Regions from separate parts of the Brachybacterium horti genome, predicted to be linked through region 1. Evidence: riboswitches for the same ligand, from Rfam matches in the RefSeq annotation. Region 1 holds a riboswitch; the other holds the start of a gene.
What was found. Region 1 has a riboswitch for FMN ahead of pnuC (nicotinamide riboside transporter PnuC). Riboswitches for the same ligand answer to the same signal wherever they lie in the genome.
Positions count from the first base shown of each region.

Region 2: another riboswitch for FMN. It lies ahead of ribD (dihydrofolate reductase family protein); the one in region 1 lies ahead of pnuC (nicotinamide riboside transporter PnuC).

Region 1 covers NZ_BAAHAM010000002.1:623,538-638,920, reverse strand. The annotation lists gene ACYVAP_RS08165 (diacylglycerol/lipid kinase family protein) at 1-744, opposite strand, end outside; gene tatC (twin-arginine translocase subunit TatC) at 741-1,613, opposite strand; gene tatA (Sec-independent protein translocase subunit TatA) at 1,691-2,002, opposite strand; gene ACYVAP_RS08150 (WYL domain-containing transcriptional regulator) at 2,137-4,200, opposite strand; gene ACYVAP_RS08145 (DUF3866 family protein) at 4,256-5,392, shown strand; gene ACYVAP_RS08140 (PH domain-containing protein) at 5,446-5,895, opposite strand; gene hisG (ATP phosphoribosyltransferase) at 5,914-6,771, opposite strand; gene ACYVAP_RS08130 (phosphoribosyl-ATP diphosphatase) at 6,869-7,132, opposite strand; gene pnuC (nicotinamide riboside transporter PnuC) at 7,235-7,966, opposite strand; FMN riboswitch at 8,062-8,179, opposite strand; gene rpe (ribulose-phosphate 3-epimerase) at 8,290-8,967, opposite strand; gene ACYVAP_RS08115 (RsmB/NOP family class I SAM-dependent RNA methyltransferase) at 8,964-10,613, opposite strand; gene fmt (methionyl-tRNA formyltransferase) at 10,610-11,560, opposite strand; gene ACYVAP_RS08105 (primosomal protein N' family DNA-binding protein) at 11,590-13,833, opposite strand; gene ACYVAP_RS08100 (FKBP-type peptidyl-prolyl cis-trans isomerase) at 13,803-14,183, opposite strand; gene ACYVAP_RS08095 (FKBP-type peptidyl-prolyl cis-trans isomerase) at 14,207-15,154, opposite strand; gene pafA (Pup--protein ligase) at 15,261-15,383, opposite strand, start outside.
Region 2 covers NZ_BAAHAM010000001.1:590,142-605,524, reverse strand. The annotation lists gene ACYVAP_RS02915 (transglutaminaseTgpA domain-containing protein) at 1-250, shown strand, start outside; gene ACYVAP_RS02910 (oxidoreductase) at 373-1,206, opposite strand; gene ACYVAP_RS02905 (TetR/AcrR family transcriptional regulator) at 1,346-1,921, shown strand; gene ACYVAP_RS02900 (YidH family protein) at 2,078-2,443, shown strand; gene ACYVAP_RS02895 (YidH family protein) at 2,440-2,823, shown strand; FMN riboswitch at 2,934-3,061, shown strand; gene ribD (dihydrofolate reductase family protein) at 3,180-4,274, shown strand; gene ACYVAP_RS02885 (riboflavin synthase) at 4,295-4,930, shown strand; gene ribA (bifunctional 3,4-dihydroxy-2-butanone-4-phosphate synthase/GTP cyclohydrolase II) at 4,927-6,318, shown strand; gene ribH (6,7-dimethyl-8-ribityllumazine synthase) at 6,315-6,782, shown strand; gene ACYVAP_RS02870 (NAD(P)/FAD-dependent oxidoreductase) at 7,149-8,531, opposite strand; gene ACYVAP_RS02865 (bifunctional metallophosphatase/5'-nucleotidase) at 9,008-11,227, shown strand; gene ACYVAP_RS02860 (ExeM/NucH family extracellular endonuclease) at 11,357-14,050, shown strand; gene ACYVAP_RS02855 (APC family permease) at 14,114-15,383, shown strand, end outside.

The sequences.
Region 1 (15,383 bases):
CCGCGGGAAGAAGCGCAGCAGCGTCGCCCGGCCGACGCCGGTGAGCGTGACGAGATCCGCCGCGCCGTCGTCCATCCGGGCGCTCGGCACGAGGTGCATGCCGCCGCCGTACCAGCCGGTCGAGCAGATCGAGAGCAGGGACGTCTCGATCTCCTCGCGGGGACCACCGTCCACCTCGATCCAGAAGGAGCGGTCGTGCAGGGTGAGCAGCTCGCGCAGGACGGCCGCGGTGTAGCGGGTCGAGCGGCCCCGGCGGTAGCTGTTCGCCCGCGCGTTCACCTGGGCGTCGAAGCCGATGTTCACCGTGCCGAGGGCGATGGAGCGGTGATGGGGCACCTGGTCCCCGGCGGAGACCACCTCGAGCGCGTCGACGCTCACCGCGGGGCGCGAGAGAGCATGGAGCAGGGCGCGCGTCGAGGCCTCCGGATCGTCCACCGGGAGGTCGAGCGCGCGGGCGATGTCGTTGCCGCTCCCCGCGGGGACGATCCCGAGGCGCACGGGGGTGCCGGCGACGATCTCCGCCCCGAGGGCGACGGTGCCGTCACCGCCCACGACGACGAGCGCGGTGAGCGAGTCGCGCACCTCGAGCGCGCGGGCCCGGGCGACGTGCATCGTGGGGCCGGAGAGGTCCACCACGGACACGCCGGCGAGCCGGAGCAGCTGGCCCACCTGGCGACCGACGCGGTGGGAGGCGCCGAAGGCGGCGGCGGGATTGGCGAGCAGGCCGACCCGGAGACGGCTCACCGGCCCTCACCGTCGTCGTCGAGGCCCGAGGGACCGTCGATGCGGCTCGCGGTCTCGTCGTCCAGCTCCTCGTCCTCGACCCGGGGGTGTCGACGGTCGTGGAGCAGCGCGATGCCGACGGCGGCGAAGAAGAGCGAGGAGATCGCGAGGGACATGCCGATGAGGGTGATGGGCTCCGGGGTGGGCACCATGACCGCGGTGAAGGCGAAGCAGACGAAGATCACCCAGCGCCAGGCGCGCAGCATGGTCTTGCCGCGGAGGACGCCGAGGAAGTTCAGCAGCACGAGCACGACCGGCATGACGAAGGCGATGCCGAAGGCGAGCATGGTCTTCACGAGCAGGGCTAGGTACTCGTCGTACTTGATGTACTGGGTGACGGTGTCGCTGACGGGTGTGAAGCTCAGCATCACGGGGACCAGCTGGTTCACGGCCCAGTAGCCGGCGACGCAGCCCAGGAAGAAGAGCGGGATCGCGCTGCCGAAGAAGCCGATCGCGTACTTGCGCTCGTTCCTGTGCAGGCCGGGCATGACGAACAGCCAGATCTGCAGCATGAGCATGGGGCTCGACAGGATGATGCCCACGTACGCGGACATCTGGAGCCGCACGTTCAGACCCGTGCCCACGCCCTGGAAGTTGAGGTCCGCCTGCATGCCCTGGGCGGCTGCCTGCGTGAAGGGACGCTGGAGCGCGTCGAAGACCCAGGGATAGACGAGCCATCCCACGATCGAGAGCAGCACGATCGTGATCGCGGAGATCACGAGCCGGTTGCGCAGCTCGATGAGGTGCTCGCCGAGGGACATGCGTCCCTCGGGATCCTTGGGGCGGCGACCCTTCTTGGGGGTCCCCTGGGCCTGGGTGTCACTGGCCACGGACGTGCTTCCTCCCGGCAGTCGCGGTCCGGGCCGTCACCGGCCCGGACCCCTGACCTCGTCGGGCGACGAGGTGATCAGTCGCGGCGGTACGAGTCGTCCTCGTCGCGCGGGGCGCGGACGGGGGTCGTCTCGTCGGCGGTGTCGCGGGGGTCGTACTCGCGGCCGCGCTCGGAGGTGCGCTCCGTGCTGCGTCGCACGGGGCGGTCGTCCTCGTCGTCCTCGTCGGAGGACCTGTCGTCGCCGCGCATCTCCTCGACCTCGCTCTTGAAGATGCGCATCGACTTGCCGACGTTGCGCGCGAGGCTCGGCAGCTTGCCGGCGCCGAAGAGCAGGACGACCAGGATCAGAAGCACCACGATCGCGACCGGGCTCTTGAAGAAGCTCATGGGGGTTACCTTTCAACATCGCCGTGGTCGTCACGGCTCGGGCCATGGTCCCACATCGGACCGGGTGCAGCCCGGGAGGCTCCGGAGGGGCTCCGCCCACCGCTCGGTGGGCGGTCCCAGGGTAGTCCCTGGACCTAGGAATGGTGTGCCATGGCGGTGCGCGCCACGGTCACGATCGTGTCTCTCAGCGACGGGGGCGAGAGCACCGTCGCCGCACCCGCGGTCTCGAGGACCGCGTCCACGAGCGGAGCGCGCAGCGGCTCGTCGAGCCGGGCATAGACCACGGCGCCCTCGCCGTCCCGCAGCGCGGTGGCCTCGAAGGACTCCGCGATCCAGCGTGCCGGCGGCTCGAGCCGCAGCCACGTCCCCTCGAGCTCGCCCTCGGGGTCGCTCCCCACCACGCCCTGCAGATCCGCGGTGTCCTCGCCGGGCAGCGCGGGGTGCTGCTCCGTCCCCGGTGCGGGGAGCTCGACGATCCTGTCCAGGCGGAATCGCCGCTCCGCGCCCGCGAGCTCGCACTCGGCGAGCAGGTAGGAGCGGGCGCCGTCCGTCTCGAGCCGCAGCGGGCGGATGCGCCGGACGCTCGTCCCGGGTCGGTCGGAGGCGGAGTAGCGGATCATCAGCCGGGAGGCGGGGTCGTCGTCGGCCGCCCGCAGCGCGGACTGCACCGCGGCGAGCACGGCGTCGGCGCGATGGGCGGTCCGCTCCTCGGGGTGCTCACGGGGCTCGTCGTGCGACGGCGGCTCGGTGCTCGTGCCCCCGGCCCCCGGGGCGTCCGCCCCCTCCGGCGGGGCCCCGAACCCTGTGGGCGCCGCGACGGCGGGACGGTCGAGGCCCGCCGCGGCGAGCAGCGTGGCGCGGGCGGAGGCGATCGCCTCGGCCGCCTCCCCCGCCGTGGCCGCGAGCGCGGCGAGCCCGGCGAGCAGCGCCGTGACCTCGACCGCGCTCAGGCGCAGGGCGCGGCGCAGCGGCTCCGCGTTGCGCACACGCACCACCCCGTGCTCCCACTCCGCCTCGATGAGGTCCTCCCAGCCCGTGCCGAGGTCGCCGCACAGGAAGAGCACCTGCAGATCGGCGGTCACCTGCTTCTCGGTGACCCCGAGCGCCTCGGCGAGCTCGACGAGCTCCACCTCGCCGCGCTGCATGACGTAGGAGGCCACCGCGATGAGCCGCGAGACGTCGTCGTTGCTCGAGCTCGAGACCCGGATCCGGGAGGCCGTGCGCTCGGGGGCGGCCTCGAGGGGAGCGAGATCGGCCGGACCCTCGTGCGCGGCGGCGATCTGGGCGAGCACCTCGTGGATCTCCTGGCGCCACTCCGGCGGCGCGGTGACCTCTGTCCAGCGGATCTCGCCCAGCAGCAGTCGGCGCGCGGCGGCGCGGGGCAGCTCGGGCAGGGTGAGCTCGGGGGCGGCGAGATCCGCGCCCGCGCGATCGCGCAGGGCGAGCGCCTTGAAGGGCTCGGCGCGCAGCACGGCGCGGTCGCGGTCGTCGCCCGTGTGCATGCGGGAGAGGACCTCCTCGAGGTCCACCTGCTCCGGCCGCGGGCGGGCGGCCTCACCGGCCGCGCGGGGGAAGGACTCGATGCGGGACGCGCGGAACATGCGGACGTCCTCGCGGCCGGTGTCCCAGCCGTAGACGTACCAGTGGCCGTCGTGCACGCCCACCACCCAGGGCTCGACGGTGCGCTCGGCGACGGAGCCCGTCGCGGCGCGGTAGGAGAAGCGCACGCGGGTGCCGTCGGTGACGGCCTCGAGCAGCGGGCTCAGCACGGGGAGGGACTCGACGGCGCCGCGGGGCGTGCGTCGCAGCAGATCTGGATCGGCGTCGTGGCCGAGGCTCAGGAGCTTCGCCCGCACCCGCCGGGCGGCGCCGCCGGCGGCGGCCTGGTCCCAGGCCCGGCTCGCGGCGAGCAGCACGGTGTACTCCGCGGTGCTGAGGTCCAGCACGGCGTCCTCGCGCGGCGAGGCGATGCGGTAGTAGACGGTGTTGTCGTCCAGGACGTCCGACTCGGTGACGAGCGGGAGCCCGAGCTCGAGGATCGCTGCCTTGTCGCGCTCGAACATGCGCTCCGCCGCCTGGTCGCTCACCGCCTCCTTGTACTCGGGGATGACGGCGAACAGCTTCGCGCGGTCGATCCGACGGCGCGAGCCGATCGTCATGATGACGTTGAGCAGTCTTTCCACACCTCGTGCAGCCACCCGTCCAGGATAGTCGGCCGGGGCCCGTCCTGCGGATCTCCGTAGGATGGCGCGCATGCTGCGCTGGGAACGAGGAACCGTCGTCACGAACCTTCCCGCCTGGTCGGGGGTCGTGCGCTGCGAGGTGCAGCTCGAGGGCGGCGAGCGGGTGCCGGCGCTCGCCTACCCGGAGCTCACGGGCGCCCCCTCCCCCGGCGAGGTGGTCCTCCTGAACACCAACGCGCTGCGGCGCGGCCTGGGCACCGGGGGCCAGGCCTTCGTCGTCGCCCGACCGGACGCCGTCGACGCGGCCTCTGCATCGGCCGGCGCCGCGCAGCCGGACCCCGCCGGGCACATGGTCAAGGCCCGCTACACCCCGATGCAGACGGTGCTCGACGCGATCGACGACCCCGCGAGCCCGCACCACGCGTTGCTCCAGGACGCCGAGGACCTCGGTGGCATGCCCGTGGTCGTCACGGACCTCCACTCCGCGCTGCCCGCCGTGGTCGCCGGAATCCGGGAGACGGACCCGGACGCCCGGATCGTGCACGTGCACACCGATGCCGCGGCCCTGCCCGCGGCGTTCTCTCGCACCGCCGCCGAGCTCCGGGAGCGGGAGCTCGTGCAGGGGGTCATCAGCTGCGGGCAGGCCTTCGGCGGCGAGCACGAGGCGGTGACCGTCCACTCGGCGCTGCTGGGCGCGCGGCACGTGCTGGACGCCGACGTCGTGATCGCGGTCCAGGGGCCGGGCACGCTCGGCTCGGGCACGCCGTGGGGGTTCTCGGGCCTCCAGCTGGTGGAGTCCCTGCATGCCGCCCATGTGCTGGGCGGCACGGTCGTCGCCGCGCTGCGGGTCTCCGAGGGGGACGCTCGCGAGCGCCACCACGGGCTGTCCCATCACGCGTCGACGACCCTCGGCCGCGCGGCCCTCGCCCCCGCGCTGCTGCCGCTGCTCTCCCCCGCGGATCCCGAGTACAGCGCATTCCATGCGTCGGTCGCGGAACAGGTGGATTCGATGATCATCGACCGGGCGCGGATGCGCGGGGTCGAGCACCGGAGCGTCGAGGTGCCCGGTGACGGGCTGCGGGCGGCGCTCGAGCGGATGCCGGTGCGGCTCTTGACGATGGGACGCTCGCTCGCCGAGGATCCCGCGGCCTTCCTCTTCGGCGCCCTCGCGGGGCGCGCCGCGGCGCAGCGGATCACCCGCGGCTGAGCGCGGCCCTGCAGTGAGCGGCGCCGCACCGTCTCCGGCGGTGACGCGCCGGATCAGCCCAGGGTGCCGGGGCGGGCCTCGCCGCGCTCGCGCACGAGCGCCGCGAGCCGGTGTGCGGCGGCGACGGCGCGACGGCCGTCCGCGCGCTGCAGCGCCATGGTGTCCAGCGTGGTGCCGTCGGCGAGGTCGAGGTGGGCCCAGGGATCGCCCATCGGGAAGCTCACGCCCACCACCTCCGCCCAGTCCACGGTGCGGGTGCGCAGGTGGTTGACGACGACGAGCGTGTCCGGGCGGGCGATCAGCCGCACCCGCGCCTCGAGATGGCAGATGGCGAGCGCGACCACGCCGGCGCCCATCAGCACGGCGCGGCCGCCCGGCGTGAAGCCGGGGATGACGAGGGCCCAGAAGACGACGCCGGCGAGGGTGAGCAGCCCCGTCGCGTAGCCCGCGACCCGCACCAGGCGGGGTCGCAGGACGATCGTCGGCAGCTCCTCATCGGTCATCGTGACCGCCCGGCCTCCTCAGATGCGGCAGGACTGGATCGCCGTCGCGAGGATCGCCCGCGCGCCGACGTCGTACAGCTCGTCCATCATGCGATGGGCACCGCTCTTGTCCACCATGACGCGGACGGCGGACCACTCGCCGCCGTGCAGCGGGGAGACCGTGGGCGACTGGAATCCCGGCGAGACCGCGACGGCCCGCTCGAGCTGCGCGGTGGGGATGTCATAGTCGAGCATGACATAGCGGTGCGCGACGAGCACGCCTCGGATGCGCCGCTCGAGCACCTCGAGGGAGCGCGCGGCGGCGTCCTCGAGCTCGAGCTCCGGGCGGGAGAAGAGCACCGCCTGGCTCGTCATGATCGGGTCGCCGAAGGGCTCCAGGCCCGCCTGGCGCAGGGTCGTGCCGGTCTCGACGACGTCCGCGATCACGTCGGCGACGCCGAGCCGGATCGAGGACTCGACGGCCCCGTCGAGGTGGACCACCTCGGCGTGCACGCCGTGCTCGGCGAGGTGGTCCTCGACGAGGTTCTCGTAGCTCGTGGCGATCCGCAGGCCCTCGAGCTCGGCGACCTGCGAGCGGGTGCCGCTCGGCGCGGCGAAGCGGAAGGTCGAGCGGGCGAAGCCCAGGTCGAGGATCTCGCGGGCCGGGGTGCGGGAGTCCAGGAGCATGTCCTGGCCGGTGATGCCCACGTCCACGGTCCCCGAGCCCACGTACACGGCGATGTCGCGGGGGCGCAGGTAGAAGAACTCGACGTCGTTCTCGTGGTCGACGACGACGAGCTCCTTGGCGGTGCCGCGACGGCGGTACCCCGCCTCCTGCAGGAGGTCGGCGGCGGGCTCGGACAGGGCGCCCTTGTTGGGCACGGCGATGCGCAGCATGGAAGCTCCTCCGCCGCCGGGAGCGGCGGCGTGCTGGGTCGGGGGACGGAGGGGGGGACGGTTCGGACGGGGCCCGCAGGAGCTGCGGGCCCAACGCTCAGAGCTTGCGGTAGACGTCCTCGAGGGTGAGGCCCTTCGCGACCATCATGACCTGGACGTGGTACAGCAGCTGGCTGATCTCCAGGGCGGCGTCGTCGTCGGTCTCGTGCTCGCAGGCCATCCAGACCTCCGCCGCCTCCTCCACGATCTTCTTGCCGATCTGATGGACGCCGCCGTCCAGCTCGCGGACGGTGCCGGAGCCCTCCGGTCGGGTCCGGGCCTTCTCGATGAGCTCGGCGTACAGCGCCTCGAAATCCTTCACGGGTTCAGGGTACCGATCCCCGGGGCCCGCCCGCGCCCGCGCCCGCCCACCGGGCGGCGGCGCGGGTGCGGGGCGCGGCGCCGGGACGGGAGGAAGGGAGCGTCAGCTGCTGCGGCGTCGGCCGTGGCCGCCGCGGCCCACGGTGGGGTCCAGGTGCGCGGTCTCGACCGTCACTCCCCCGCCCTCGGCGTCCTGGCGACGTCGCACGCGCCACCACACGAAGAACCCGGTCAGCGTGAAGGCGCCGTAGAAGACGTACATGAGGGCGCTCGCCCAGTAGCCCGCGCTGATCAGCAGCGGCACGCCGACGACGTCGACGGCCACCCAGATCAGCCAGAACTCGACCCAGCCCTTGGCCATGCCGAAGGTCGCGAGCAGGGAGCCCATGAAGATCCAGGCGTCCGCCCACACCGGCTCGTAGGAGCCGAGCGCGCGGAACAGCGGGGTGAGCGCGGCCGTGCCGCCGACGAGGGCGACGAGCAGCAGCGCGCGGGTGCCCCAGGAGGCCCAGGTGGGCTCGACGGCGGTGCCGCCGGAGCCCTTCGCCTGCTTCCAGCGGACCCAGCCGTAGACGCTCGTGACGATGAACATGACCTGGCGACCCGCCTGGCCCAGCAGATCCACGGCCTGCGGATCGCCGAAGAGGGTGCCCATGAACACCGTGAGCAGGAGCAGGTTGCCGAGGATGCCGATCGGCCAGGCCCAGACCTTGCGGCGCATGCCGCCGAGGGCGCTGAGGAGTCCGAAGACGTTGCCGAGCACCTCGCGCCAGAGCAGGAACTGTCCGTTCCCGAGGTCGAGGCGGGCGGTGAAGAGCCACTGCAGAAGATCCATGTCGGTGCCTTTCTCCCGTCGGATGCAGTGACTCCGGGGGACAAAGCTGTGCCGGCACGGGAGGACGGATGCGCGGAGGCGCCCGACCGCGTGCGGACGTGCGCCTCTCTTCCAGGCTGTACTGTCGGCGCCGGAATTCCACCGGCTCCACCGCCGAAGCGGGTCGCGGACTGTCACCGCCGGCTCGGACTTCCACCGACCCCGGAGCACGTCACGTTGCGTGACAGGGGAACTCTAGACCAGCCCGACGGGGACGACGACGCCCGTCCGCCGAGGGCGGACGGGCGTCGGACGAGGCACTCCTCAGGGGGATCACGTGGGGATCAGTGCCCGGCGGCGAGCTCCCGCAGCACGGCGATCTCCTCCGCGGCGTCGCGGGCCTTGTAGATCGCGGAGCCGGCGACGAAGACGTTCGCCCCCGCCTCGGCGCAGCGCTCGATCGTCTCGCGCGAGACGCCGCCGTCCACCTGGATGGAGACCTGCAGGTTCGCCTCGCTGATCGCGCGGCGCGCGCGGCGGATCTTCGGGAGCATGGTCTCCAGGAAGCTCTGCCCGCCGAAGCCCGGCTCGACCGTCATGAGCAGCAGCATGTCGAACTCGCCGATGACGTCGAGCAGCGGCTCGACCGGCGTCGCCGGGCGCAGGGCCACCCCGACGGCCGCGTTCTTGCGACGCAGCTCACGGGCCAGTCGCACCGGCGCCGCCGCCGCCTCGAGGTGGAAGGTGACCGAGGACGCCCCCGCCTCGGCGTAGACCGGCGCCTCGCGGTCCGCGTCGGCGATCATCAGGTGGGCGTCCACGGGGATCGGGCTGCGCTCGACGATCTGCTCGACCATGCTCGCGCCGAAGGTGAGGTTCGGGACGAAGTGGTTGTCCATGACGTCGACGTGGACGCTGTCCGCGGTGGAGATCTTGTCGAGCTCCGCGCCGATGCTCATGAAGTCGGCGTTGAGGATGCTGGGGTGGATGTAGCGGCCGTCGGTCGCGTAGGCGGAGTTCATGAGGCCTTCGGTCCTTCCTCGGAGGGGGTCCTGCGCAGCAGGGCGATGAACATGGCGTCGGTCCCGTGCACATGGGGCCACAGCTGCACGGAGGGTCCCTCGCCGAGCTCGGCGGTCTCCTGCTCCTCGGGCAGGATGCCGGCGCGCACGGCGGGGCGGGCGTCGAGCTGCTCGACGTCGTCGCGGCGGCGCAGGACGTCCGCCACGACGAGCCGGGTCTCCGCGAGGTGCGGCGAGCAGGTCACGTAGGCGACGACGCCGCCGGGGGCGGTCGCGTCGAGGGCGGAGCCCAGCAGTTCCCGCTGGAGCGCGCCGAGGTGGCCGATGTCCCCCGGGCTGCGGCGCCACCGCGACTCCGGGCGGCGGCGCAGCGCGCCGAGGCCCGAGCAGGGGACGTCCGCGAGGACGCGGGAGAAGCGGCCCGGCATCTGGGCGCCGATCGCGGTGCCGTCGCCGGTGCGGGTCTCGATCTCGCACCCCGCCTCGCGGAGCGTCGCAACGGCGCGGTCGACGAGCTCGGTGCGGTGGGGCTGCAGCTCGAGGGCGAGCAGGTCCGCGTCGTGGTCCACGGTGAGGCCGCCCAGCAGCGCGGTCTTGCCGCCAGGCCCTGAGCAGAGGTCCAGCCAGTGGGCGTCGTCCGCGGTGACGAGGTCGTCGGCGCCGAGGGCGAGGGCGAGCGCCATGAGCTGGCTGCCCTCGTCCTGGACGGCGGCGCGCCCCTGCTTGACGACGTCCATCCCGCCCGGGTCCCCCGAGGGCCAGGCCGCGCCGAACACGGAGAGGTGCCCGCGGGAGGCGCCCTCGTCGATCAGCTCGTCGAGGTCGGTGAGACCCGGTCGCATGACGAGGGAGACGGCGGGGGCGGCGTTCTGGGCGGCGAGCAGGGCATCGATCTCGGACCGGTCGCGGCCGTGGCCGGCGAGGGCGTCGGAGAGCGCACGGACCACCCAGCGGGGATGCGAGTGCCGCACCGCGAGATGTCCGGTCTCGTCGCTCGCACGGTCCGGGGCCACCTCCTCGAGCCACTCCTCGAGGGTCCGTTCCCCCACCCGTCGCAGCACGGCGTTCGCGAAGCTCGCGGCCCCCGCGCCGACCTCCTGCCGGGCCAGCGCCACGGTCTCCGAGGTCGCGGCGTGCGGGGCGACCGCCATGTCCAGCAGCTGATAGGCGCCGAGCCGCATGACGTCCAGGAGGTCCGGGTCGACGTCCTCGAGGTCGCGGTCGATGCAGGCGGCGAGCACGGCGTCGAGACGGCCCTGCGCGCGCAGGGAGCCGTAGAACAGCTCGGTCGTGAAGGCGGCGTCCCGGCCGGGGAGGCGGTGTCGGCGCAGCAGCTGCGGGAGCACGAGGTTCGCGTACGCGTCGTCCTCGCGCACCGTGCGCAGCCCCTCGAAGGCCACGAGCCGGGAGCCGGTGGTGCGACCACGGCGCTCGGAGGGCCGCTGCTGCGACCACCCGCGGCGCGGGCCGCCGCTGCCCCGGGAGCCGGAGCGCTCGTGGCCGTGCTGGTCCCGGCCGCGGCCCTGGCCGCCACGGCCCTGTCCGTCCCGGCCGTTCCCGCTGCGGCCCTGACCCCCGTGGCCCTGACCGCCGTGGCGGTCCCCGCCCGGGCCGCCGGAGCGGCGCTGTCCGTCCTCGCGGCTCATGCGCGGTCCTCCTCGTTCTCGAAGCTGGTGCCGGGCTCGAGGCCCGCCCCCCGCGCCCAGTCCGCCGCGCGCATGGCCCGCTTCCCGGCGGGGGCGACGACCGACAGGGCGATCGGTGTGGTGCCGGTGCCCACGAGCAGCTGCCGACGGGTCGCGACGAGCTCCCCGGGAGCGGCGGTGACGGAGGGGTCCGGTGCGGGCTCCTCGGTGCCGAGGGCCTTGAACCGCTCCCCCCGCAGCAGGGTCCAGGCGCCCGGGTCCGGGCTCATGCCGCGCACGTGCGCGTCGACCTCCTCGGCGGGGCGCGTCCAGTCGATGCGGGCCTCCGCGGTGGTGAGCTTCGCGGCGTGGGTCGCGGCGTCGTGGTCCTGGACGGTGAAGGAGGCCGTGCCGGCCTCGAGCGCGTCGAGGGCCTGCAGCAGGAGGCCCGCGCCGTCGTGGGACATGCGCTCGAGCAGCTCGCCGGCCGTCTCGTGCGGGCCGATGGCCGTGGGCGCCGAGGCGATGACGTCGCCGGTGTCCAGGCCCTCCTCGAGTCGGAACACGCTCATGCCGGTCTCCCGCTGTCCCGAGAGCACGGCCCGCTGCGCGGGAGCGGCTCCGCGCCAGGCGGGCAGCAGGGAGAAGTGCAGGTTGACCCAGCCGTGGGCGGGGATCGAGAGCGCGGCGGCGGGGACGAGGTTGCCGTAGGCGACGACGGGCGCCGCATCCGGGGCGAGCGTGCGGATCTCCTCCTGGACCTCGGCGTCGCGGAGGGTGCGCGGCGTGAGCACGGGCACGCCCGCCTCGAGGGCGAGCTCCTTGACGGGGCTCGGGTGGAGGCGGCGACCGCGGCCGCGGGGGGCGTCGGCGCGCGTGAGGACCCCGACCACCTCGTGGGCGGAGTCGAGCAGGGCGCGCAGGGACGGGAGGGCGGCCTCGGGGGTGCCGGCGAAGAGCAGACGCATGATGGCTCGATTCTATGGGGACGGCAGGGTCAGAAGACGTCGGGCGGGTCGAGCCGCACCCGCAGCGAGCCTCGCTCCTTGCGGGCGGAGCGGCCCGCGACGCCCGAGCGCAGCGCGGTCGTCAGCTCCCGCGAGCGCGAAGGGGTGATCCTGACCACCGCGCGCGCCGTGCCCGCCTGGCCCGGGCCGTCGAGGTCCACGGGACCGAAGCGGTCCGTGCCGTCCGGGAGCTCGACGTTCTCCAGGAAGCGCCGGCAGGCGTCCCGGTCCCCGACGATCTCCGCGAGCCGGCTCGCGGGCGGCAGGTCCAGCTCGGCGCGGTCGGCCAGCACCCGGTCCAGGAACACCGAGGAGCGATGGGCGACGAGGTCGCGGATCGCGGGCAGCGTCGAGGTGCCGACGACGAGCACCTCCCCGCCCTGCTCGGCCGTGCGCACGAGGGCGATCGCGTTGCGCCAGCGGCGCACCGCCTCGACGTCCGCGTCGTAGGCGGCACGGGCGAGCATCGCGTCGGCGTCCAGCAGGAGGCCCGCGGCGAAGCCGCCCTCGGGAGCGGGCTCCGCCCCGGGGGTCGCGACGACGATCCCGGCGGGGTCGACGTCGGCGTCCTCGAGCGGTCCGTGGGCGCCGCCGGCGACCTGGAGGCGTGCGGACGGGAAGGCGCGGGAGAGCTCCTCCGCGGTCCGCGTGGAGCCGACGACCATCGCCCGCACCTCGGTGCGATGGCATTCGGGGCAGCGGTAGCCGTCCTCCCGGCGACCGCAGACCCGGCAGTGCAGCGGGCCGGAGCGGCCCGTGAGCGAGAGCGGGGCGGAGCACTCGGGGCAGTGACAGCGGGTGCCGCAGAAGGTGCAGGCGATCGCGGGGACGTAGCCCGAACGCGGCACCTGCACGAGCACGGGCCCCCGGGTGAGGCCCTCGCGGATGACCCGCAGCGCCTCACGCGGCATCCGGGAGCGGCCGGAGGCGCCCTCGCGGTCGCGCAGGTACTGGTCCATCGCGGTGATCCGGGGCCGCACGGCCGTCAACGCCGCGGGCAGCGGCTCGAGCCGGCGGAGGTAGCCGGCGGTCTCGAGGGCGCGCAGCGGCACGGACTCGCTCGAGGCGAGGAAGAGCAGCGCGCAGCGCTCCTCGGCAGAACGCGCCTGCAGCACCGTGCGCACATGCGGATAGGGGGCGCGCGGCTCGGTGAGGAGGTCGTCGGAGGCGTCGTAGCAGATCACGAGGGCGAGATCGCGGACGGGGGCGAAGGCCGCGGAGCGGTTGCCGAGCACCACGCGGGTCGCGCCGCGCAGCACCCGCCGGAAGGTGCGGTACCGCTTCTCCGGCCCCTCGGTGCCGGCGAGGACCTCGTGGTCGATGCCGCGCTCCGTGAGCACGCGGGACAGGCGGGCCACGTCGCGCTGGTCCGGGGCGATGACGAGGGCGCCGCGGTCGGGGCCGAGGTCCTCGAGGGCTCCGGCGGTCACGGCGGTCCAGGGGTCGCCCGCGTCGAGGGTGAGGCTCGCGCGGGGCACGGGCCCCTCGGCACCGCCCGCGCGGTTCAGGAGCGCCGCGAGCCCCGGGTAGCGGTCGCCGGGGCGGGGCGGCGTCGTCGCGGCGTCCGCTGCGGGAGCATCCTCGGTGTCGGTGTCGGTGTCGGTGTCGGTGTCGGTGTCGGTGTCGGTGTCGGCATCAGCGGAGGCAGCCGCTTCCGCGGCCGCGGCCGACGCGCGGGCCGCGGCGGCGTCCCGCTCCGCGGCCGCCATCTCCCGATCGCGCTTCTCGGCACGGGCGTGGCGCGGCGGCAGCGCGAGCCGGAGCACGTCGCCGACGGTGCCCGCGCAGCGATCGGCGACGTCCTCGCACACGCGCATCAGGGCGGGCGGCACGACGACGTCCTCGGAGACGAGACGGACGAGCGGGGCGAGCGCGCGGTCCGTCGTCGGCGCGTCCCGCCGCTCGAGGACGATGCCCTCGGTGTCCTTGCCGGAGAAGCGGACCCGGACCCGCATGCCCGCCTCGGCGGCGGAGGTCTCGGCGGTGACCGCGTACTCGAAGGGGCGGTCCAGGTGCGGCAGCACCCCGATCAGCCGCACGGAGGCGACCGGCCGCTCCGGCGCGAGGGCGAAGCCGGCGGTGGTGCGCAGACCACCGACCCGGCCCGCGGAGTCGCGGGCCGGGTCGGTCGGGGCGGGCGCGGCGGGGGCAGGGGCCTCGAACAGGCCCTGCTGCTCCCCGCCCGACGCGTGGACGGAGGGGCTCAGCGCTTGTGCACCGCCACCAGGTCGCACACGAAGATGAGGGTCTCGCCCGGGGCGATGACCGGCGGCGCGCCGTGGTCGCCGTAGGCGAGGTGCGCGGGGATGTCGAGGCGGCGGCGGCCGCCGACCTTCATGCCCTGCACGCCCTGGTCCCAGCCGGTGATGACCTGGCCCACGCCGAGCTGGAAGCGCAGTGGCTCGCCGCGGTCCCAGGAGGCGTCGAACTGCTCACCGGTCGAGTGCGAGACGCCGACGTAGTGCACGTCGACGACGTCGCCGCGGCCGGCCTCCTCGCCGTCGCCGACCGTCTCGTCGACGATCACGAGCTCGGTGGGCGCGGGGCCCTCGGGGGCGTCGATCTCGGGCTTGCTGCGGTTCATCGTTCCTCCGATGTTGGGGGTGGTCAGGCGTTGGTGTGGGCGGCGTCGAGGACGTCGACCACGAAGATGAGGGTCTGGCCCGCGAGCTCGGACCCCGAATCGGCAGGATAGGCCTCGTCACCGGGGATCACGAGCATGACCTGGCTGCCGACCTTGAGGTCCAGCAGGTTGTCGTCCCAGCCCGAGATGACCTGCCCCTGGCCCTGCACGAAGCTGAACGGGGCGCCGCGCTCCCACGAGGAGTCGAACTGCTCGCCCGTCTCCCAGGCCCAGCCGGTGTAGTGCATCGTCAGGTAGTCGCCCTTGCGGGTGGTGTCCCCGGTGCCCTCGATGAGCACCTCGCGGACGGTCTTCGCGGGGGCGTCGCCCGAGCCGGGACCGTCGATCGCCGGGGCGCCGTCCTTGCCGAGCGTGACCTTCGGGTAGGAGCCCGAGGGCTTCTGCTCGGCGCCCTCGGCGCGCAGCGGGGAGACGACGCGGTCCACGTCGCCCACCTGGACGAGCGAGACGGCGTTGCCGCTGCTGTCCTGCTGCCAGCCGGCCATCGCGAAGCGGGAGCCCACCGTGACCGTCTGGAAGAAGGCGAAGGCCTCCGCCCCGAGGCCGTCGGAGGTGACCTGCAGGCCGCCCGCGGGAGCGCCCTGCCACCACGACTGGAGGGTCTCCCCCGTGCTCGCGTCGACGTACATGCTGCGCATGATCACGGTGTCGCCCTCGGCGAGGGTCGCGCCGTCGCCGGCCGCGATCACCCGGGCGTCCGCGGCATCGATGCTCAGCGGCGCGGTGAAGGAGACCGTCGGCTCGGAGCCGAGGTCGTCGCTCACGTCCACGCCGGAGAGCGCGGCGGCGCCGCCGCCGTCGGACCCGCCGTCGGAGGCGCTCGAGCCGCTGTCGTCCTTCGAGCAGGCGGCGAGGCCGATGGCGGCCGTCGCGGCCAGGGCGGTGGACAGCAGGGTGCGGCGACGGATCACGGAGGACCTTTCGGATCGTGGGCCCCGGGGTGGGACACGAGGACCAGGGTACGGGGGCGCGCCGGGAGGGTTCACGCGCAAGCTGGGAAGCGGCGGCCGATGCGGCTCAGACGGTGCCGGGGGTCGGGGCACCGCCGCCGCGGATCCGCGCCAGGAGCGCGTCCACCTCGTCGCTGCGGGTCTGGAACGGGTCCAGGATCTGCACCGGCGCGGAGCCCGAGCGGGTCAG
Region 2 (15,383 bases), on a different contig from region 1:
CACGGACGATCACCGCGAGGCGGCCGCGCGGATCGGCGACGCCGTCGCCGACGCCCGCTACGCCGTGCCCGTGGACCCTGCGCTGTGGGAGGAGTCCCCGGGAAGCGGGGGCGGGGCCCACGGCGGAGGGGACGACGGCGGTGCGGCCGACGGCGTCCCCGATGAGGCGACGGCTCCCGGCGAGGTCGAGCGGCGTGCGCTGCGGCCGGACCGCGACCTCCTCGTCGCGCTCGTGCGACGGGCGCGGTAGCGCTCCCTGGAGCTCCGGCCAGGCCTCGGTCGCCCAGGGCGTGAGCGGCGTCGAGCCGCCGACCGACGAGGTCTTCGGCCGCACCGTCGTCGTCGCGCACCCCGACGGCAACTTCATCCGCGTCAGCGGCGCGGCATCCCCGTCGCGCGGGAGATGAGCGCGTCGAAATGGCGGTCGCTCAGCATGCGGCGGGCGGCGATCAGCGGCTTCGCGCCGAAGCCGACCGCGTAGCGGGTCCTCGGGCGGCGGGCCGTGACGGCGGTGCCGATGGCGTCGGCGATGACCGACGGCGGTGAGTTGCGGTTCGCGTTCGCCTCCGAACGCAGGGACGTCGCGACGGCGGCGGCCTGGTCCGCGTAGGCGCCGGTGCCGGCGGACTTCTCGAGGTGCTCCGCGGCGATGCCGCCCCACTCGGTGGCGATGCCGCCGGGCTCGATGACCACCACGTCGATGCCGAAGGGGGCGACCTCGAGCCGCAGGCAGTCGCTGAGTGCCTCGAGTGCGAACTTCGTGCCGTGGTACCAGCCGCCGAGCGGCGTGTGCAGCTTGCCGCCCATCGAGGTGATGTTGACGATTGTGCCCGAGCGCCGGCTGCGCATGTGGGGGAGGGCGAGCTGGGCGAGGCGGATCGCGCCGAACACGTTCACCTCGAACTGGCGACGACCCTCGTCGATGTCGACGTCCTCGAGGGCGCCGTAGGAGCCGTAGCCGGCGTTGTTGACGAGCACGTCGATGCGGCCGGTCTCCTCGATGATCCGGTCGATGCCGGCCTGCATCGAGGCGTCGTCGGTGACGTCCATGGCGAGCGGGCGGACGCCGTCGGCCCCGAGCTCCTCGAGGCGGTCGACACGGCGGGCCGCGCCGTAGACGGTGAACCCGAGGCTCTGCAGCCGGCGTGCGGTGGCCCCGCCGATGCCGGAGGAGGCTCCGGTGACGAGTGCGGTCCTGGTGGTCATCTCGATCTCCCGATGTAAGGTGAATCAGTGTTCAGGTTCATCATGAACCGGGATTCATGTTGGCGCAAGGGTGATCCGCATCCCCTTGTGCCGTCGGCCCGTCGCCGACACCGCCCGTCGTCCACCCCGAGGAGCACCCGTGACCACCCCGCGAGCCCCGCGCGCCGACGCGGTGCGCAACCGCCGCCGCATCCTCGACGCCGCCCGCGCCGAGGTCGACGCCCACGGCGCCGACGCCGCCATGGAGGACATCGCCCGCACCGCCGGCGTCGCCGTCGGCACCCTCTACCGGCACTTCCCGTCCAAGACCGACCTCGTCGCCGCTGTCATCGACGAGTTCGTGGGCACCGTCGCCGAGGACGCCGAGGCCAGCCTCGCGCGGGCCCGCGCAGGATCCCGTGCCGCGACCGAGGTCGCCGGCTTCCTCTCCCGGGTGACTGACTCCGCCGCCGCGCAGCACCACGTCAAGGCCGCCGCCCGTGCGCTCGGACTCGAGGTGCTGCGCAAGGAGCCCGACGAGCTCGCCGCCGTCGCGGCGCTCTCCGAGCTCCTGGTCATGGCGCAGGAGGCCGGGGACATCCGTGCGGGCATCACCCTGGAGGACATGTACCTGCTCATGGCCACCGTGCCGAGCGACCAGCCGCCCGCCGTGCGCGAGCGCTGGCTGCAGCTCCTGCACGCCGGGATCGACAGCGCGGGCTCCCTCGAAGGCTGAGGCCCCCGGGGGCACGCGATCTCCGCCCGCGTCTCCGCTTACCCTTCTGGGGGAGCACGCCGCCCGCTCCCGGAGCACCCCGAACTCCTCGATGGGCGCCGCCTGGTTCCGCACCGTCGCGCTCCGCATCCCCGACGCCCGCCGCACGGAGGACTCATGACCGAACAGCAGCGACGCTTCCCCGCCTCCGTGTACCGAGAGGGGGAGGAGCCCGATCCCCGCTTCAGCCTCGCCAACGAGCGCACCTTCCTCGCCTGGGTGCGCACGGCGCTCGCGCTCTACGCCGGGGCCTTCGCCCTCGAGGCGCTCGCGATCCCCGAGCCGCTCGTCTGGCGCGCCTCCGCCGCCGCGGTGTTCCTCGTGCTCGGCACGCTCGCCGCGCTGCAGGCCTGGTGGGGCTGGCGGCAGACCGAGCGCGCCCTGCGCCGCGGCCTGCCGCTGCCGGGGCTCGGCGTGGGCGGCGTGATCGTGATCGGCGTGGTGATCGCCGCCGCGCTCGTCGCCCTCGGGATGTGGGTGTGACCGGCGCCGGCAGCGGTCGTGGGGCCGACGGCGGCGCCGGTGTCCGCGGCGCCGTGTTCGACCCGGGCCTGCAGCCCGAGCGCACCCTCCTCGCCTGGCGCCGCACCTGCCTCTCCTTCGCCGTGGGCAGCCTCGTCGCCATGCGCTTCGCGCTCGATGCGCTGGGCACGCTCGCCGTGGTGGGCGGTGTGCTCGGCGCCGCCCTCTCCGTGCTCGCCTACCTGCTCGCCGCGACCGGGTACCGCCGCGCGCACCGCTCGCTCACCGCGCAGGGGGCGCTGACCCGCAGCGGCCTGCCGATGCTGTTCGCGACCCTGGCGGTGCTCGCGATCGGCGCGATGGGCGCCGCCTTCCTGCTGCGCAGCACCCTCGGCGGCTGATCCGCGCCTGATCCGCGCCGGATCCGCGCGGCTGTGCCCCGCGATTGTTCATCGGCCGACGCCGCCGCCGCTCCCGCTCGGGGCCGGTGCTACGGTGGTCCGCGAATGAACCACATTCTCCGGGGTCAGTGAAACTCTGAGCCGGCGGTGACAGTCCGCGACCCAGCTCCTTCGGGAGCTGGTTGACCTGGTGGAACTCCAGGACCGACGGTGAAAGTCCGGATGGGAGGAGATGTGGCGTCGCCCAGGCGACGCCTGGTGCGCCCTGCGTGCACCCTGCGTCGACCCCCGGCGTCGTCCATGGCCCTGTGCACGCTCCAGGCCATCTCCCCGGACCGCACTCCGGGAGGACGACCGTGCACGACCCGCACCCTCCGCAGCCCGCCGCCGCAGGCACCGCGCCGCTGCCCGCCATCGTGCTGCCCGCCGCCGAGCACGCCGCGCTGCGGCGCGCCCTCGAGCTCGCCGCCCGCGGCCCCGCCGACACCCCGAACCCGCAGGTCGGCTGTGTGCTCCTCGCCCCCGACGGGACGACCCTCGGCGAGGGCCATCACCGCGGCGCGGGCACCCCGCACGCCGAGGCCGACGCCCTCGCGGACGCCGCCGCCCGCGGCCACGACCCCCGCGGCGGCACCGCCGTCGTCACCCTCGAGCCCTGCCGCCACACCGGCCGCACCGGCCCCTGCGCCCGCGCCCTCCGCGAGGCGGGCGTGGCCCGCGTCGTCTTCGCCCTGCCCGATCCGGGCGCGGCCGAGGGCGGCGGCGGGGCCGAGCTCGCCGCCGCCGGCATCGACGTCGCCGGCGGCCCCGCGGCCGTGGGGGAGGAGCTCGCAGAATCGGCCCTCGACCTCATCGGCCCCTGGTATGCGCGCGCCGCCCGGCCTGCCGTGCGCGTGATCCTCAAGACCGCGACCACGCTCGACGGCCGCGTCGCCGCCGCGGACGGCACGAGCCGCTGGATCACCGGCCCCGCCGCCCGCGAGCACGCGCACCGGGTGCGCGCGGGCGTCGACGCGATCGTCGTGGGCACCGGGACCGTCCGCGCCGACGACCCCGCCCTCACCGCCCGCCCCGCCGGGGCAGCAGCAGGACCTCAGCCGCTGCGGGTCGCCGTCGGCCGCCGTCCCGTGCCCGCGACGGCGCGGATCCGCGGATCCGACGGCCGCTTCCTGCAGGTGACCACGCACGACCCGGCGCTCGTCATCGCCCACCTCGCCGCCCGCGGCGTGCGTCGCGTCGTCGTCGAGGGCGGCCCGCACCTCGCGACGGCCTTCCTCCGCGCGGGCGCCGTCGACGAGCTCCACGCCTACCTCGCCCCCGTGCACCTGGGCGCGGGCACGGCCGCCGTCGGCGACCTCGGCATCACCACCATCGACCGCGCCCTGCGCTGGCGCACCGTCCACGTCGATCAGCTCGGCGAGGACGTGCTCCTCGTCGCCCGCCCCGCCTGACCCCCACCGAAGGAGACCCCATGTTCACCGGCATCGTCGAGGAGATCGGCACCCTCACCTCCCTCACCCCGCAGCCCGACGGCTCCGCCCGCCTGCTCCTGACCGGCCCGCTCGCCGCCTCCGATGCGGGCCTCGGCGACTCGATCGCCGTGGACGGCGTGTGCCTCACCGTCGTCGAGCTGCCCGGCGACGGCAGCTTCGCCGTGGACGCCGTCCCGGAGACCCTGCGCCGCACCGCGCTCGGCGAGAAGGCCGCCGGCGCCCCCGTTAACCTCGAGCGCTCCCTGCGCGCCGACTCCCGCCTGGGCGGCCACATCGTTCAGGGGCACGTCGACGGCGTGGGCCGCCTCCTCTCCCGCCGCGGCGAGGGGCGCTGGGAGGACCTCCTGCTCACCCTGCCCGCGGAGATCGCGCCGCTCGTCGCGGAGAAGGGCGCCGTGACCGTCTCCGGCGTCTCCCTCACCGTGACCTCCGCCGGGGCGGACTCCTTCGGCGTCTCCCTCATCCCCGCGACGCTCGAGGCGACGACCCTCGGCACGCTCCGCGAGGGCGACGCCGTGAACCTCGAGGTCGACGTCATCGCCCGCTACGTCGCCCGCCTCACCGGCTTCACCAGCAGCACCGCCGACGGCGCCGCGGAGGGGGAGGGACGATGACCGAGCACGGCACGAACCGCCCCGCAGACGGCGCCCCCGCCGGAGGCCCCGCCCCCGGGCCCGTGGACGACGAGCGCTCGGCCCGCGTCGCCCGCGCCCTCGCCGAGCTGCGCGAGGGCCGCCCCGTGCTCGTCGCCGACTCCGCGGACCGCGAGAACGAGGTCGACGTCATCCTCTCCGCCGCCCTCGCCACCCCCGACTGGGTCGCCTGGACGGTCCGGCACTCCTCCGGCTACCTGTGCGCGCCGCTGCCCGCGGAGCTCGCCGACCGCCTCGAGCTGCCGCTCATGGTCCCGCGCACCCGCGACCCGCTGCGCACCGCCTACACGGTGAGCGTCGACGCCGCCCAGGGCGTCACGACCGGGATCTCCGCCGCGGACCGCACCCGCACCCTGCGCGCCCTCGCCGCGGCCGACGCCGGACCCGAGGACCTCATCCGACCCGGTCACGTGCTGCCGCTGCGCGCGGTCGCCGGCGGCGTGCGCGAGCGGCCCGGCCACACCGAGGCCGCCGTGGACCTGTGCCGCCTCGCGGGCCTGCCGCCCGTCGGCATGATCTGCGAGCTCGTGCGGGACGACGGCGACGTCATGCGCCTGCCCGAGGCGGAGCGCCTCGCCGAGCAGCACGGACTCGCCCTCCTCACGATCGCGGACCTCGCCGCGGACCTCGACGCCCGGGCGACCGCCGCGACCCGCGCCGCCGTGCCCGTGCCCGGCGCCGCGGGGCCCGCCCCGCGCGTGCACCGCGTCGCCACCGCCCAGCTGCCCACCCGGCACGGCGCGCTCACCGTGCACGCCTACCGCGACCGCCGCACCGGCGCCGAGCACCTCGCCCTCGTGGCCGGGGAGATCGGGCCCGACGCCGTCACGACCGTGCGCGTGCACTCCGAGTGCCTGACGGGGGAGGCGCTGGGCTCGCTGCGCTGCGACTGCGGCCCCCAGCTCGACGCCGCCCTCGCCGCGATCGACCGCGACGGCGGCGCGGTCGTCTACCTGCGCGGCCACGAGGGTCGCGGGATCGGCCTCGCCGAGAAGATCGCCGCCTACGCCCTCCAGGACCAGGGGCGGGACACGGTCAGCGCGAACCTCGAGCTGGGCTGGCCCGCGGAGGCCCGCGAGTACGGCGCCGCCGCCGCGATCCTCCAGGACCTCGGCGCGACCCGCGTGGACCTGCTGACCAACAACCCGGACAAGGCCGCGCAGCTCACCGAGCACGGCGTGGGCGTCGAGCAGGTCTCGCCGCTCGTGGTGGGCGTGGTCCCCGAGAACACCGCCTACCTGCGCACCAAGGCCGAGGAGATGGGCCACCACCTCCCGCCCGAGCTGCTCGACATCACCGACCCCACCTGCCCCGACACCACCACCCCCACGGAAGGACCCCTCTCATGAGCAAGGCCGGAGCCCCCGCCCTCACCCCCGACGGCCACGGCCGTCACGTCGTCATCGTCGCCGCGAGCTGGCACGACACGATCATGGACGCCCTCGTCGCCGGTGCGCAGCGCGCCCTCGACGCCGCCGGCGCCACCCACGAGCTGCTGCGCGTGCCCGGCTCCTTCGAGCTGCCGCTCGGCTCCCTCCGCGCCGCCGAGGGGGCGGACGGCGTCGTCGCCCTCGGCACCGTGATCCGCGGCGGCACCCCGCACTTCGAGTACGTCTGCCAGGCCGCGACCCAGGGGCTCATGGAGGTCTCGCTGCGCACGGGCAAGCCCGTCGGCTTCGGGCTGCTGACCTGCGACGACGAGCAGCAGGCGCTCGACCGCTCGGGCCTGCCCGGGTCGAGCGAGGACAAGGGCGCGGAGGCCGCGGAGGCCGTCATCGCCCTGCTCGCCGCGCTCCCGGCCCCCACCGCCTGAGCTGCCGGGCCCGCCACCTGGCCCCGGCCCCACCGCTCGGGTCCCTGCCCCCGTCACCTGGACCCGGCTACTCCGCTCGGGTCCCCGCCCGTTCTTCCCTGTCCGATTGCGCACCTGAGTTCCGATTTCGGAAGCCAGGTGCGCAAACGGACATGGTCCGGGAGGAGGCCGGTGTCCGTTTGCGCGTCTGAGTTCCACTTTCGGAAGCCAGGTGCGCAAACGGGCATGGCTGAGGGGCGGGCGGGCCGAGCGTGGGCCGGGCGGGCCGGGCTCGTCGGGCTCGCCGCGCATGGACCGGACCCCGGGCATGCGAACGGGGGCGGGGCCAGGGCATCTGCCCCGGCTCCCGCCCCCGTCGTGGGGCGCTCAGGCCTGGTGGTTGGCGCCGAACTTGCGGTGCCGGGCCTGCTCCTCGAACTCGCGGGCCGCGCGCAGCGAGTCGACCTCGCCCACCACCGGGTTCGGCTGGTGGGTGGCGCGCGTGCCGCCGTACAGGGACAGCAGGTTCATGGCGACGGCGCGCTGGTTGCGGTGGCCCAGCAGCTTCGTGACGTGCACGCCGAGCCACGCGAACCAGCCGACGGTGCCGTTGAGGCCGATCGAGCCGACGCCCGGGAGCTCCGGCATCTCGGTGATCGCGGCATGGCGGCCGATGGTCGCCATCGTGCCGAGGTCGACGTAGTGGAAGGGCTTCTTGGCCTTGCCGGCGACGTCGGCCGCGATCGCGCGGGCCACCGCGCGGCCGGCCTGGATGGCGGGCTGGGCGAGCTGGGGGAGGGAGCCGTCGCCACCGGCCACGTCACCCGCGGCGAACACGCCCGGGAAGCCCTTGACCTCGAGGTTCTCGTCGACGTCGAGGCGGCCGCGCTTGTCCTGGGGCAGGCCCCAGGTCTTCACGACGTCCGCGACGGCGACGCCCGCGGCCCAGATGGTGATGTCGGACTCGAGGACGGTGTCGTCGTCGAGGGTCACGTAGTCGTAGCCCACGGACTTCACGCCGTGACCCAGGCACAGATGCACGCCGCGGTCCTCGAGCTCGTGCGCCGCGTACTCGCGGAACTCCTCGCGGAACTCCTTGATGAGCTCGCCGCCGCGCTGCACGAGGCGGATGTTCAGGGTGCCCGGGTCGAGCTCCGGGTAGAGGATGTCCAGCTCCTGCTTGCGGAAGTCGGCGAGCGCACCGGCGATCTCGACGCCGGTGGGGCCGCCGCCCACGATCGAGACGTGCAGCAGGTCCCCGTCGCGGGCGCGGCTCGCGCGCTCGAGCTCGGAGAACACACGGTCGCGGATCGCGATGGCCTGCGAGCGCGAGTACATCGGCATCGCGTGCTCCTCGGCGCCCGGCGTGCCGAAGTAGGTGGTCGTGGCGCCGTTGGCGAGCACGAGGTAGTCGTAGCGCAGGCGCTTCTCGCCGCGCTGGCCCTCGTCGACGGTGACGACCTTCTGCTCGGGGTCTACGCCGATGACCTCGCCCTGGCGGTAGCGCATGTTGGGGACCTTGAGCGAGAGGCCGCGCAGGAACATCGTGACGTCGCCCGGGTTCAGGCCCGCGGTCGCCACCTGGTAGAGCAGCGGCTGGAAGGTCTTGTAGACGTTGCGGTCGATGAGGGTGACGCGCACGCGGGAATCCGCCAGGCCCAGCACCGCGTTGGCCCCCGCGAAGCCGCCTCCGATGATCACCACGTGGGGCCAGCTCCCGCCGTCCTTCGCGGGGACGGTGGGACGACGTGCCAGGAACGGCAACACCATGGGGGAGCTCCTTCGGGGTGTCGGCGGGAGCCGGTCCGAGCGTGCCGCGTCGGGCGGGCCCTTCGTCGGGAGGATGACGGTCTGTAGGGCGGGACGGCAGTCTGGTGCCTGCACGGTCGAGGCGCCGGACGCCCTTCCGCGGGGAGGTCGGCTCGATGCTACCCAATCCGGGACGGAGGTCCCATGCCCGCTCCCCCCGGATGTGGTTGACGAGACGCGCGACGACGCCCGCCCCGGAGACGCACCCGACGCGGCCGACGCGGCCGACGACTCCCCGGCGACGGTCAGGAGTACGCCCGGCGAATGTTCGATAACGCTCCGATCACCGTCGGTGCGAACACCGAACGGAGCGCTGGGGTGGGCGCTTGAATGGGCGACGGCCCTGCCGGCGGCGGACCCGCACCCCGCGCCCGGCCCCGGTCACCTCCCGCTGATCCCCCTCGGTTACCCACCCCTCTGCGTCAGGAGCTCCTCAGATGTCCTCATCGGTCCCGCGCCGCGCCGCCCGCCGCGCCGCCGCCGGACTCGGCATCGCCGCCGTGTCCCTGTCCACCGCCGTGCTCGCCGCCGCCCCCGCCTCCGCGCTCGCCGCGGGCGACCAGGTGACGCTGCTGGGCATCAACGACTTCCACGGCGCGCTGAGCGCTGGTGACAAGCTCGCCTGCACCGTCGTCACCGCCGAGGGGACGAACCCCAACACCGTGCTGCTCTCCTCCGGCGACAACGTGGGCGGCTCCGCCTTCGAGTCCGCCGTCGCGCACGACGAGCCGACCATCGACTACCTCAACGCCCTCGGCGTCGACGCCACCGCGATCGGCAACCACGAGTACGACCAGGGCCAGGACGACCTCACCGGCCGCATCGAGCCGCGCACCGACTTCCCGGACCTCGCCGCGAACGTGTACGTCTCCGCGACGGGCGAGCGTCTCCACGAGCCGTACACGATCGTGCAGGCCGGGGACGTGAAGGTCGCCGTCGTCGGCGCCGTCACCACCAAGACCCTCGCCAAGGTCAGCCCCGCCGCGATCGAGGGCCTCGAGTTCCGCGACCCGGTCACCTCCGTCAACGAGGCGATCACCGAGCTCGACGCCTCCGGCGCGGAATACGACGTGCTCGTCGCCTCGTACCATGAGGGTGCGAGCGGCAGCGGCGCCGTCGGCTCCGCCCCCGCCAACAGCGACCCGATCTTCGAGGAGATCGTCACGGACACGTCCCCCGAGGTCGACGCGATCTTCAACGGCGACTCCCACCAGACCTATGCCTTCGATGCGCCGGTCCCCGGCCAGTCCGGCGAGGTCCGCCCCGTGGTCCAGACCGGCGCGAGCGGGGCGAACCTCGGCTCGATCACGCTGAACCTGGGCGCGGACGGCGACTGGGACGCGGCCACCGGTGGCACCACCCTCCTCCCCACGGCCGACGCCGACCTCGCATCCTGCGCCGGGAACGCCACCTACGAGGCCGCCTCCACGGTCGCCGCGGACGCGATCGCCGACGCCGCCGTGCAGGGCGCCGTGCCCGTCGGCTCCATCACGGGCGACGTGACCACCTCCTGGAACGATACGAAGGCCACGTACGACGCCGACGGCGTGCGCGTGCCGCTGACCGAGCCGGCGCCCGACAAGCAGGGCAGCACCAAGGGCGACGACCGCACCCGCCACTCCGCCGCCGGGAACATGCTCGCGGACTCCATGAAGTGGTACCTCGAGGAGCGCGGCGCCGCCCAGGAGCACGAGGTCATCGGCCTCATGAACCCCGGCGGGATCCGCGCCGAACTGTGGGACGCGGCCGCCGGCGACGAGGGCGACGGCGTGGTCACCTACGCCGAGGCGAACTCGATGGTGCCCTTCGGCAACACCCTGAACTCGGGCGACATCACCGGCGCCCAGCTCAAGGAGGTCCTCGAGCAGCAGTGGCAGCGCGGTGAGGACGGCGCGGACACCGGTCGCTTCCTGGCCTTCAGCGTCTCGAACAACGTCGAGTACGTCACCGACTCCTCCCGCCCCTTCGACGACCGCGTCGTCGAGATCCGCGTGAACGGCGAGCCGATCACCGACGACGCCGTGTACACGATCGTCGCGGCGAGCTTCCTCTTCGAGGGCGGCGACAACATGTGGGCCCTCACGGGCGCCACGAACGTGCGCGACTCCGGTGTGCTGGACCGCGACGCCTTCGTCGAGTACCTCGGCGCGAACCCCGACCTCGCCCCCGACCACTCCCAGCGCCAGCTCGACGTGCAGCAGAGCGGGGACACCGTCCCCAGCCTGACCATCACCGGCCTGGACTCCCTGTCCCTCGGAGCCCCGCAGATCACCGAGGCCACGGTCGACGCCGGTGACCTCGGCGTGTTCACCGCCCCCGTCACGGTCGACGAGGCCACCGGCCGCGCCACCACCCAGGTCACCATCGACCCCGAGACCTGCCTCGCGGACGGCGACAGCTTCGACGTGACGATCTCCGGCGAGCCCGAGACCGGCACCTCCGTGACCCGCACCGTCACCGTCACCGGCGGCGAGGACTGCACCGGCACCGACGACGGCAGCGGCCACGGGAAGGACAACCCGAACCGCGGCCCCGGCAACAACAGCGGCACGGGCAAGGCCAAGGGCCACGACAAGGGCAACGGCCCCGCCGACAACCCGAACCGCGGCCCCGGCAACAACAGCGGCAAGGGCAACGGCTCCTCGAAGAAGAGCTGACCCACGAAGCGGTGCGGGCCGGGGAGTCCACCTCCCCGGCCCGCACCGCGCCCACGCCCGTCGGCCCCTGTCCTGCTCGTCCCGCGCTCGTCCCCTCCCTCTCCCCACCCTGACCACGAGGAGTCCCGTATGACCCCCCGCCTGCTCCCGCTGCGCCGCCTGACCTGCGGCGCCGCCGCCCTCGCCCTCGGCGCGGCCCTGACGCCAGCCCTCACCGCCCCCGCGCTCGCCGCCCCGCTGCTGCCCCCGGGCGACCTCCAGATCAGCGAGGTCTACGGTGGCGGCGGCAACTCCGGCGCCACCTACACCCACGACTTCGTCGAGCTGCGCAACACCTCCGACGCCGCGATCAGCCTCGACGGCTGGTCCCTGCAGTACGCCTCCAAGACCGGCGCGTTCTCCGCCGGCAACACCCTGAAGCTCTCCGGCTCCGTCCCCGCCGGCGGCACCTTCCTCGTCCAGCTCGCCCAGGGCAACGGCGGCACCGAGGCGCTGCCCACGCCGGACCTCACCGGCAGCCTCGCCCTGGCCGGCACCGGCGGCGTCGTCGCCCTCTCGAACGCGAGCGGCGCCCTCACCTGCCAGTTCGAGACCTGCGCGGGCGAGAAGGCCGTGGTCGACCTGCTCGGCTGGGGCGGCGCGGCGACCTACGCGGGCACCGCCCCCGCCGCGGCGACCACGAACGCCACCTCCGCCTCCCGCACCGCGGAGACCGGGGACAACGCCGCGGACTTCACCGCCGGCGCCCCCACCCCGCAGCCCTCCGGCTCCGAGACCGACCCGACGGACCCCACGGATCCCACCGAGCCGACGGACCCCGTCGAGCCGGGCGCCGTCGTCCCGATCGCGGAGATCCAGGGCACCGGCGCGGCCTCCCCGCTCGCCGGGACCACCGTCACCACCGAGGGCGTCGTCACCGCCGTCTACGCGACCGGCGGCCTGAACGGCTTCGTCATCCAGACCGGCGGCACCGGCGGCGACATCGACCCGGCGACCGCGGAGGCCTCGCAGGGCCTGTTCGTGCACTCGCCCGCCACCGTCGGCGACGTCGAGATCGGGCAGGGCGTGAAGGTCACCGGTCAGGTCTCCGAGTACTACGACGCGACCCAGATCTCCGTCGCCGCGGGCGGCCTCACCACCCCGGACGCCGAGCTCGCGCCCGTCGAGCCGGCCGTCCTCACCGGCGGGTTCCCCACCGACCCCGAGCAGCGCGAGCGACTCGAGAGCATGCTGATCCTGCCCGCGGAGGGCGACCTCACCGTCACCGACGTGTACGAGACGAACAAGTACGGCGAGGTGGGCCTCGCGATCGGCGACCAGGCGTACCGCCAGCCCGCGGAGACCCTGCGCCCCGGCGCCGAGGCGACTGCCCTCTACCAGCAGCAGCTCGAGGACATGATCCTGCTCGACGACGGGAAGACCACGAACTTCTCCACCGCCACGGACGTGCCGATGTCCTACCTCTCCACCGAGGAGCCCGTGCGCGTGGGCGCCGGCGTCGGCTTCGAGGAGCCCGTCGTGCTCTCCTACTCCTTCGACGCCTGGCGCCTCCAGCCCACGACCCCGTGGGAGTCCTCCGCGACCGACGGCATCAGCTTCGAGGACACCCGTCAGGCGACGCCCGATGAGGTGGGCGGCGACCTCCAGGTGGGCACCTTCAACGTGCTCAACTACTTCACGACCCTCGGCGAGGACACCCCCGGCTGCGAGCCGTACACCGACCGCGCCGGCGAGGGCACCTCCGTGCGCGGCGGCTGCGACCCGCGCGGCGCCTGGGGCCAGGACGACCTCGACCGCCAGCAGTCCAAGATCGTCGACGCGATCTCCACCTCCGGCCTCGACGTCGTGGGCCTCATGGAGATCGAGAACTCCGCACGGCTCGGGGAGGAGGCCGACGAGGCCACCGCGACCCTCGTCGCCGCCCTGAACGAGGAGGACGGCGCCGGCACCTGGGCGTACGTGCCCACCGCCGCGGCCTACGAGGCCGCCGGATCCGACGCCGGCCAGGACGTCATCGCGAGCGCCCTCATCTACAAGCCCGCCGCGGCCGCCCCGCAGGGCGACGCCGTGGTGCTCGCCGGCGACCCGGCGTTCTCCAACGCCCGCGAGCCGCTGGGCCAGGTGTTCGCGCCCGTCGGCCAGGACAGCAAGGGCCGCGCCGTGCAGGGCGAGCCGTTCTTCTTCGCCGTGAACCACTTCAAGTCCAAGGGCTCGAAGGACGCCGCGGACGCCTCCCTCCCCGCGGATCCGGTGCAGGGCAACTCCCGCACCTCCCGCCTCGCGCAGGCGAACGCCCTGAACGCATGGGTGCAGGAGCAGCAGGAGGCGCTCGGCGTCGAGGACGTGCTGCTGGGCGGCGACTTCAACGCCTACACTCAGGAGGACCCGCTGCAGGTGTTCTACGAGGCCGGCTACACGGACCTCGGCTCCACCTTCGACGAGGACGGCTGGTCCTACAGCTTCGACGGCATGACCGGCTCCCTGGACCACGTGCTCGCCAACGACTCCGCTCGCGAGCGGATCACCGGCGCCACGGACTGGTCCATCAACGGCGCCGAGTCCCCGCTCGCGCTGTACAGCCGCGCGAACACCAACGTCACCGAGCTGTACCAGGAGGGCCCCTTCGCCTCCTCGGACCACAACCCGATGATCACCGGCCTGGACGCCGAGTTCGCCCCGGCCTCCGGCGGCGGGAACGGGAACGGCAACGGCAACGGCCACGGCAAGGGCCGGGACAACGACAACAAGGGCCCCGGGAAGAACAACGGCACCCCCGGTGGCAGCAACAGCGGCATCGGGAAGGGCAAGGGCCGGCAGGGCTGAGCCCTGACCTCGACCGGTGCTGAGGCCGGGGCGCTCTCGCGGCGCCTCGGCCTGACCGATGCCGTGGCGGTGGGCCTCGCCGCGATGATCGGCGCGGGCGTGTTCGTCTCGCTCGGTGCCGCGGCGGATCTCGCCGGTCCCGCCGTGCTCGCGGCGCTGCTGCTCGCGGCCGTCGTCGCGCTCGCCAACGCCACCTCGACCGCCCAGCTCGCCGCTCGCTACCCGACCTCCGGCGGCAGCTACGTCTACGGGCGTGAGCTCCTGGGGCACGGGTGGGGCTTCCTCGCCGGCTGGTGCTTCGTCATCGGCAAGACGGCCTCCTGCGCGGCGATGGCGCTCGTGGTCGCGGCGTACCTGGTGCCGGAGGAGGCCTGGCGGCGGCCCGTCGCCGCGGGGGTGGTCCTGCTCCTCACGGCGGTGAACCTCGTGGGCGTCACCCGCACGGCGGCGCTCGCCCGGGTGCTCGTCGCCGTCGCGCTCGGTGCCCTGCTGCTCACCGCGGGCCGCCTCGCCGCGGGCGTCGTCACCGGGCCCGCCATCGGGGCCGACGGCGCGGGGGAGGCCGGGGGAGCGGCCGAGGGGGACGCCGTGGCCACCGGTGGGACCACGGCCACGGGCCTCGCGGCGGCGGTCCCGGGACCGCTCGCGGACGTGCCGGACGGCACCCTCGGCGTGGTCCTCGCGGTGCTGCAGGCCGCGGCGATCCTGTTCTTCGCCTTCGCGGGCTACGCCCGGGTCGCGACGCTGGGGGAGGAGGTCACCGCCCCGCGCCGCACCATCCCGCGGGCGATCCTGCTGGCCCTCGGCATCGTGCTCGCGCTGTACGTGCTGCTCGCGGTGCTGCTCGTGCTCGTCGGCCCCGCTCCGGACGCCGCCGGTTGGGGCCCGGCACCCTTCGTCTCCGCGCTCGCGGCCGTCGGGGCGGGCGGTGGGTGGACCCTCGTCGTGACGATCGGGGCGACGGCCGCCGCAGCGGGCTCCCTGCTCGCGCTCGTCGCCGGGGTCTCCCGCACGATGCTCTCGATGGCGCGCGAGGGAGATCTCCCGCGCCCGCTCGCGGCGGTCTCGGCGCGCTTCGAGGTGCCGTGGCGGGCGGAGGTGACGGTCGGGGCGCTCGTCGTGGCGCTCGTGCTGCTCGTGCCGAGCGCGCTCACGGCCGTCGCGGCCTCGTCCTTCGGTGTGCTGCTGTACTACGCGGTCGCGAACGCGGCGGCGCTCACCCAGAGGGGTGACGACCGGCTGTTCCCGCGGGCGCTCCAGGTCGTGGGGCTCGCGGGCTGCGTGCTGCTCGTCGCCGCGCTCCCGTGGCCGACGCTCCTCGCGGGTCTCGGCG